DNA from 2 places in the Plantactinospora sp. WMMC1484 genome. Region 2 is predicted to be linked to the other one. Evidence: riboswitches for the same ligand, from Rfam matches in the RefSeq annotation. Region 2 holds a riboswitch; the other holds the start of a gene.
The links. A riboswitch is a leader RNA that binds a small molecule or an ion and turns the genes downstream of it on or off. The one in region 2 is predicted to bind cyclic di-AMP.

Region 1: another riboswitch for cyclic di-AMP. It lies ahead of ACN28C_RS12260 (coiled-coil domain-containing protein); the one in region 2 lies ahead of ACN28C_RS26735 (C39 family peptidase).

What each region holds. Positions count from the first base shown of each region.
Region 1 is NZ_CP186055.1:2,759,508-2,763,782, reverse strand. Features, by position in the region: gene ACN28C_RS12265 (O-acetyl-ADP-ribose deacetylase) at 230-757, opposite strand; gene ACN28C_RS12260 (coiled-coil domain-containing protein) at 884-1,897, opposite strand; cyclic di-AMP (ydaO/yuaA leader) riboswitch at 1,901-2,034, opposite strand; gene ACN28C_RS12255 (SDR family oxidoreductase) at 2,284-3,312, opposite strand; gene ACN28C_RS12250 (polysaccharide deacetylase family protein) at 3,552-4,275, shown strand, end outside.
Region 2 is NZ_CP186055.1:6,195,809-6,200,083, forward strand. Features, by position in the region: gene ACN28C_RS26725 (hypothetical protein) at 132-722, shown strand; gene ACN28C_RS26730 (ATP-binding protein) at 740-1,315, opposite strand; gene ACN28C_RS26735 (C39 family peptidase) at 1,481-2,377, opposite strand; cyclic di-AMP (ydaO/yuaA leader) riboswitch at 2,859-3,000, opposite strand; gene mdlC (benzoylformate decarboxylase) at 3,258-4,275, shown strand, end outside.

The sequences.
Region 1 (4,275 bases), 3.4 Mb from region 2:
ATCCGGTCGGGGCACGCGGCGTGGAAGATCCCGTCGTACGGCTGGTCGCCGACGCGCGGACGGTCCGCTCGGGAAGGGATCGGGACGGAAGAGATTCGCGGGGAAAGCGCTTTCCTTCCGTCAAGTTAGCGCTCTCATATGTGCCTGTCAATGCCTTGGCCGCAAGCGATCCCGCTCCCGGCCCTCGGGTTCCCGACGCTCAGCCCGGCCCTCGGACTGCTTCTGGGTTTCAGGTGGTCGAGGTGCTCGTCTCCGGCGAGTCGAGCGCCGCCCGCAGCAGGGTCAGGGTCGTCTCGTCGAAGGCGATCAACCTGATCCGCTCCACCTGCGACCGCGTGGAGCACAGCGTCCCGACCGCGATCCGCGCCGCCTGGTCGGCGGGAAAGCCGTAGACCCCGGTGGCGATGGCCGGAAAGGCGATGCTGCGGACGCCCAACTCGTCGGCGACCGCGAGGCAGCGGCGGTAGCAGGAGGCGAGCACGTCGGCCTCACCGTACCCGCCACCCTGCCAGATCGGGCCGACGGTGTGGATGACGTGCCGGACGGGTGGGTCGAGGTCGAAGGCCGGCGTAGCCATCGCCTCGCCCGGCGGGCAGGGGGCGATCGCCCCGCCCGCCTCGGCCAGCCGGGGCCCGGCGGCACGGTGGATCGCACCGTCCACACCACCGCCGCCCAGCAGCGACTCGTTGGCTGCGGTGACGACCGCGTCCACCTGCTCCCGGGTGATGTCACCCCGGACGACGTCGATGACGGCCATCCGCCGATCATGCCAGCCGAGCCGCGTCCCCGTCCCCGACACCAGGCCGGCCCGCAAAGCCGATCGCCCCGCCACCCGAGTACCGGGTGGCGGGGCGATCGATCAAAGGTCGGGTGTGGCGCTCGGCTACAGCATCGACACGTGCACGTGGTCGGTGTGGTCGCTCGGGCCGCTGTACGATCTCCAGCCCTCGCCCGGGAACCAGATCTCCCTGTACCAGATCACGTAGAGGATCCCGAGCCGGTCCGAGTTGCGGATCAGGAACGCGGCGAGGTCGTTGCCGTACCTCATCTGGTCGTCGTTGGCGGCCCGACTGAACCCGGAGTTGCGCAACGACCAGTCGCACGCCCGTCCCTTGGGGTGCTCGAAGGGCCCACCCGGACGGAAGCAGCCGACGAATCTCTTGAAGCCGGCGCGACGTACCTCGTTGTACATGTGCAGGGTCCGGGCGGTGATGCAGCCGCCGGTGGTGGGATCGTCCTTGTTGCACGGCAGCGACGGGAAGCCGTCATCCATCCCCGGCCCGGGTCGGGCGACCGGGGAGGTGGCCGACACCAGCCCCTTGTCCGGACGCGACCTGCCGCCCACCAGGGAGAGTGCCTTCTGCGCGTCCGTCTGCTGCTTCTTGATGACCTTTTCCTGGGCGGCCTGCTTGGCGACCTCGTCGTCGATGGCCTTCTTGGCCGCGCCGACCTGCTCACGCGCCTCGTTGAGCGACCGGAGCTTGCTGTTGTTGAACAGGTTCAGCTCGTTGAGCGCCGACATCCGCTCGATGAACGAGTCGGTCTCGCCGGCGCTGCCGTTGCCCAACAGCATCGAGATCGCGCTGAGCTTCCCGCTGCGGTAGGACGCGGCCGCGATCTCGCTCGCCTCCGGTGCGAGTGCCGCCAGCCTGGCCTCTGCCTGCCGCAACTGCGTGCCGAGCTGGGCCTGCCGCTTCTTGGACTTGGTGAGCTCGGCCTTCGCCTCCGCGAGTCGCTTGCCGGCGCTGGCGAGCACGTCACCGAGGAGCGGCGAGTCCGCCTCCTCCTGCGGGGCCGGCTTCGGCGCCGCAGACGCCTCCGACGGGACCACGACCAGTGCTGCGGCGGTGAGCAGTGCCAGGGCAGTCGCCAGCCTTCGGCGTAGGGGTGCCCTCACATGTATCCCTTCCGTCGGCCGCCGACCGGGTTAGCTGACGGGTTCGGGATGGAAGTGGTCCCTACCGCTCTCGCGGATTCACCCCAGGGGTGCGTGGGTCCCCGGCTCGCCGTGTGGCGATTAGGCGGCGATCAGCGCCGGCACCACGCGGTATCCGGCGGCTCTGAACGGCAGACAGCATACCCGGTTTCACTTCCGGAATGGCAAGACCGGATTTCCGGTAATAGCGTTGCCAGACAACAACTATCAGTAATCGTGGCGCCTCGAGGGCATCGAAGGGCGTGCTTCGACCGCAGTTATCGACAATCCGCTGTCGGCTATTTACCAACCGCGTAACCTGCGGGGGTACGGATAGCCGTCCAGGTTGGCCGGTGGTGATTGCCCGGCTACCGCCGGCGCCAGGGCGCTGTGCCGAAGAGCACACCGGCGGCCGCACCCGCCGACAGCACCCCGGCGGTCAGCGCCCTCCGGTGCCGGGACAGCCACAGTTGCGGGCTACGCCCCCGCGACCGCGTGTCGAACGAGCCGTGCGCACCCTGGTCCGCCCCGCCGCCGTCGTCGACCGGGTGCCAGAGGTTGACCGGGCGGTTCCGGTCGGTCGGCTGGTCCGTCTGCTGGCTCGAGTAGCCGGTCCGGGCCAGGTAGCGGTCGAGCAGCCCGGGTACGAACCGGTTGCCGAGGATGGTGCCGACGGTCGAGGCGCCGACCCAGTACTCCCGCCGCGCCGGATGGTCGGCGGCGTACACGATCGCCCTGGCCGCGACCTCGGGCTGGTAGATCGGTGGCACCGGCTGGGCGCGGTTGCGCAGCCGGGACAGCACCCAGTCGAACTGCGGGGTGTTCACCGCCGGCAGGTGCACCATGGTGACCCGCACCGGGCTCCGGTCGTGCAGCAACTCGCAGCGCAACGACTCGGTGAAGCCGACGATGGCGTGCTTCGCCCCGCAGTACGCCGACTGGAGCGGGATCGACCGGTAGGCCAGCGCCGAACCGACCTGGACGATGGTGCCCGTGCCGCGGGGGAGCATCCGGTCGAGTGCCACCCGGGTGCCGTAGACGTAGCCGAGATAGCAGACCTCGGTCACCCGGCGGAACTCCTCCGGGCCGATCTTCTCGAACGGCGCGAAGACCGAGGTGAAGGCGTCATTGACCCAGAGGTCGATCGGACCGAGTTCGCTGGTCGCCCGGTCCGCCGCCGCCTCCACCTGGGAGTGGTCCGCCACGTCCGTCTCGATCGGCAGCGCGACGCCGCCGTTGGCGCGCACGTCCTCGGCCACACCGTGCAGGCCGGTCTCGCCACGGGCCAGCAGGGCCAGCCGCATCCCCCGGCGGGCCAGCAACCGGGCCGTCGCCCGGCCCACCCCGGCACTCGCTCCGGTGACCACCGCCACCCGTGCCGCAGGTCGCCCGCGCATCCGTCTCCTCCGTCCTCCGGCCCTCGGCGGCCGGATCTCGCCGGTGTCGACGGCGCCGGCTACCCAGGCCCGGGCTCCGACAAACCTCGGCCGACGACCTGCGGCACCAGACTCGGACAGCGGATCGGCGGAACTCGGACAGCGGATCGGCGGACGAGCGGGGCCACCCGTCCGGGTGAGGATGAACGCCGGGCGCCCGGGTAACCGCAGCCGCGATGGTGTGGCGGGTGGAGGAACGAGTGCGTGCCAGCACGGTACCGGCGACGACCGTCGGTGCCGCGCTGGCCGCCCAGGTCGTGCCGGCGGTGACGGTGCTGCCCGGCGTACGGTTGCGGTTCTTTCCCCGGCTGAGCGGGCGCGGCTCCCCCGGCCACGTCGCGCTCACCTTCGACGACGGCCCCGACCCGGTCTCCACCCCACTCTTCGTCGAGGCCCTGGCCGCGCACCGGATCCGCGCGACGTTCTTCCTGCTCGGCTCCATGTTGGCCCGCGCGCCGGAACTCGGCCTGGATCTCGCCGCCGCCGGGCACGAGGTGGCGGTGCACGGCTGGGGGCACCGGAACCTCCTGCTGCGCGGCCCGCGCGCCACCTACCGCGACCTGGCGCGGACCCACGAGCTGATCGGCGCGGTGACCGGCCGGGTTCCCCGGTTCTTCCGCCCGCCGTACGGGGTGCTCAGCGCCGCCGCGCTGATCGCCGCCCGCCGGCTGGATCTGACCCCGGTGCTCTGGACCTGCTGGGGAAGGGACTGGACCCGGTCGGCGACCTGCGCCTCGGTGCTCGACACCCTGCTGGACGGGCTGGGCGGAGGCGGCACGGTGTTGCTGCACGACTCCGACTGCACCTCGGCGCCCGGTGCCTGGCGGGCCAGTCTCGCCGCGCTGCCGTACCTGCTCGACGAGTGCCTGCACCAGGGTTGGCAGGTCGGCCCGCTCGGCGAACACGGCCGGCCCGGATACCGCC
Region 2 (4,275 bases):
GCCGATCCGGCTCCTGCCAACCGATCCGGCTCTTGCGAACCGATTTCGGCTCTTGTCAACGGTCGGCACCCCGGGCACCATGTCAACGTTCTCGAAAGCGCACGATCCGATCCGTCGCCGAGGAGGCGCCCGTGCTCGAGGAGTTCATGGGCATACCCGCCCATCCCCTGCTGGTCCACGCGGCGGTGGTCTTCGTCCCGCTGCTCGCCGTGGCCGCCGTCGGTTACGCCTTCGTCCCGTTCCTCCGCCCGCACCTGCGCCTGGTAACGGCGCTGCTCGCGATCGCCACCCCGGTCGCGGCGCTGCTGGCCAAGCTCTCCGGCGACGAGTTCCTCGCCCGGCTCCAGGCGGGCAACCGGGTCAGCCCGGAGTACGTGCCCCGGTTGGCCGAGCATCAGGAGTTGGGCGGCAACACCCTCTACGCGACGATCGCGCTCGGCGTGCTGACCCTGTTGCTGGTCCTCTTCGTCCGCCCCCGCGCCGCCGCGGCCCCACCGACCGGCAGCACAGGCACGGACGGCAGCACAGGCACGGACGGTGGGACCGGCGGCGGTGTCGGCGGGGGCGGCGGAACCGGGACGGCCGTCCGGGCGCCGCGTACCAACTCCCCGGCCCTGACCCTGGTGCTCGGGGTGCTCTCGCTGGCAGCGGCCGGAGTCGCGCTCTACTACGTCTACCGCACCGGGGACTCGGGCGCCCAGGCGGTGTGGCAGGGCCAGTGACGCACCGCCCGGGGCCCTCAACCGTTGACCGCCTCCGCGATCCGCAGGGCGACCTGGGCGGGCATGAGGTGCGTGGTATCGACGACCTCGGCCTCGGCGTGCAGCCACGTGCGGGCCGCCTCGGCGTAGGGCCCGAGGTACCTGAGCCGGAACGGGGAGGGCACGGCATGCTCCCCCTCGATACGCGCGCGCAGGGTGTCCTGGTCGGCGTGCAGGACGAAATGCCGTACCGGGATGGCGTGCTGGGCGAAACCACTGCTGATCTCTCGCCAGTACCGCTCGACCAGGACAGTCATGGGCATCACCAGAATGCCGCCCGTGTAGTCGAGTACTCGGCGGGCGGTCTCGACGACCAGTGGCCGCCACGGCGGCCAGTGCTGGAAGTTGTCCGTCTCGGGTAGCCCCGGCGTGATGTCCATGAGAGTCTCGCCGATTTTCTCGGCGTCGAACACCCGCGAATCCGGGATCAGTGGCCGCACGAGCGCACTGGTCGTCGTCTTACCCGCGCCGTGGGTGCCGTTGAGCCACACGATCATGGAATCAGACGTTACATGTGGTGCGTCTGCGGCCACGGAAACCTGCAGAGCGGACATCCAACGTCCCGCAGAGCGTCACCGGAAGGCCGTGACAGCCGGCGTCCGACGACGCCGGCCCGCCCCACGTCCGGTCGGCACGGGTCGTCCGGGGGTGGGGCGGGCCGGCGTGTCATCGGCCACCGGCGCCAGAGCGGCGCGCAGGCCCGTGCCGGCGGGAACGGATCAGGACGAGTAGCCCCGGGTGGCCGCCCAGTTCGCCAGGTCGATGGTGCTCAGCCAGTAGGTGCTGTCCGCACCCGGGATGGCCGGGTCGGCGATCTTCACCGTACGGCCGTCGTCGCGGTAGCCGACCACGGTCAGGTAGTGCCCGCCGGGGTAGCTGTGCCAGCCGCCGTCGAGGTCGGTGACGGAGCCGGCGATGTTGACCACCACGGCGTACCCGCTGGTGACGGCGTGCACCACGTCGGCCTGGAGCCGGTCCATCTGGGCCGGGGTGGCCGCGCCGCCGGGGATGGCGGTGGTGCGGTAGAAGTCCGTCCCGATCAGGTCGTTCAACACCCGGGTGGTGTCCTCGGCCGAGTTCGTGCCGCTCGTCGTGGTGCCGAGAGCGCCGGCGACCGCGTCCTGGCTCGGCCGCTTGTCGCGGACGGTCAGCGCGATCCGGGTGGCGGCCGGGCCGCAGTACCAGCCGTTGATCTGGGCCTGGAACTCGTAGTCCAGCAGCTTCGACTCCGGCGGTGCCGGCGGCTCGGTCGTCTTGGCCGGGGCCGCCTTGGCCGCCTTGACGGCCGGGCTGGTCTGCTCAGGGCTCGCCGGGGTCGCCGGTGCGGTCGTCTCCGCCGCGGCCGACTCCGGTGCCGTGGTCCCCGGCGCGGTGGTCCCCGGCGCGGTGGTGTCGGCGGTGCCGGGCTCGCCGGTGCTGCCCGGTGCACCGGGCGCCGGGGAGCCGACTTCGGCGACGGCCACGGTCGAGGGCTCAGGCACCTCCGCCGAGCCGGTCGACGCCAGAACGCCACCGGTGGACGCGGCGGCGGCGAGCACCGCCGCCGAGGCGAGCGCCAGCCGGTTGCGCCGACCGGAGAGGGCGGTCCTGAACCGCCCGTAAATTGCGTGCTTCAACGTTGTCCTCCAGGGGAATGCACGTCACCATCGCCGGGGGCGAAAAATGACGCGACGTTTTCGTCCGCTGGTGGGAATGCGACGCGAAATTGCGCTCAGAACGCGCAGGAGAGGTCCGTCGATCGAATCGACGACGCGAGCGGCGATGTGCCGCCCGGCGGAGAGCGCCGCTGTCGGCGTACCGGTGGAATCAGCGCCGCCGCGACCTGCCGTCGCCGACCCGCGGGTCTTTCCGGACGTGCCGGCCATCCGGCCGGCGACCCCGGCGTGCCCGCGTCGACGACGTCCGCGTCACAGCCCTCGAGCGGTCCGCTATCGGGCCAGGGTCGGGTACCTGTCGAGGGCTGCCCGGTGCCGGCCGGGGGCCGGGCGGACCGGAGCGGTCGCGGTGACCGGAGGCCGGACCGCGACGCGGCGAGCTGGGACGCGGCGAGCTGCCTGGGGGGATGGGCCGGAGCCCGGGTGGTGCGGCACGAACACGTACTCCTTCCGACACCGCCTACCGGGTTAGCTGACGGATTCGGGCGGGAAGGCCGCCCTACCGCGGGCCAGAGGCTCGCGGATTCACCCCGAATAACTGTGGGTCCCCGGCTCGTTACCGAACGACTCGGCGGGTCTGTTCCGGTGTCACCGGCGTGGCGACCAAGGGGCCGGACCAGACTCGCCGACATTACTGGCCGCCTTCTGCCGTTGCCAACCCTTCTGAACAGCGAAAACAGTGCCCGACACCGCGAATCGGACGGCCTGGGACCGGTTGCTGGACCACCGAACGGGGTCGAGATAAACCAGCATGATCATGTACGCGTACGGTATGACGGAAATGACCGGCTTGGTCGGGTGGTTCCAGAATGGGACGACAACGCGCAGGAGGCCCCTTTCGATGACAACGGTGCACGAAGCAACCTACGACCTGCTCCGTTCCCTCGGTCTGACCACCCTCTTCGGCAACCCCGGCTCCACCGAGGAGCCATTCCTGAAGAACTTTCCGGCTGACTTCGCGTACGTCCTGGCGCTCCAGGAGGCGTCGGCGGTCGCGATGGCGGACGGCTATGCCCAGTCCAGCGGTCGGCCGGTACACGTGAACCTGCACACCGCCCCGGGCACCGGAAACGGGATGGGCAGCCTGGTGACCGCCTGGCACAACAAGACCCCGATGATCGTGACGGCAGGACAGCAGACCCGGACGATGAATCTGTTCGAGCCGATGCTGACAAATGTGCGGCCGACACAACTTCCCGAGCCGTACGTCAAATGGAGTCACGAACCATTACGCGCCCAGGACATCCCTGAGGCTTTCATGCGGGCGCACGCCACCGCCGTACAACCGCCGGCCGGACCGGTGTATCTCTCGCTACCCCTGGACGACTGGGACGAACCCGCCAACGGCACCCCGGAGGTGCGCCGGGTGAGCACCCGGGTCGCACCCGACCCTGCGGTGCTGGCCCGGTTCGCCGAGATCCTGGCCGGCAGCCGGCAGCCGATGTTGGTGATCGGCTCCGGGGTGGACCGGGCCGGCGGCTGGGCCGAGGCGGTCGCCCTCGCCGACCGGAGCCGGGCGCCGGTCTGGCAGCCCCCGTTCGCCGACCGGGTCGGCTTCCCACAGGACCACCCGCAGTTCCAGGGGTTGCTGCCGCCGGCAATCGGGCCGCTGGCCGAGAAACTGGTCGGCCACGACACCGTGCTGGTGATCGGTGCCCCGGTCTTCCGCTACTACCCCTACGTGCCCGGCCGGCGCGGATACCTGCCGGAGGGCACCCGGCTGTTGCACATCACCGACGACCCGGCCGAGGCGGCCCGCGCACCGGTCGGGGAGAGCCTGGTCGGCGACGTTACACTGGCCTGCGCCGCCCTCACCGAGCTGCTGCCCGCAGCCGACCGGCCGATGCCGCCGACCCGGC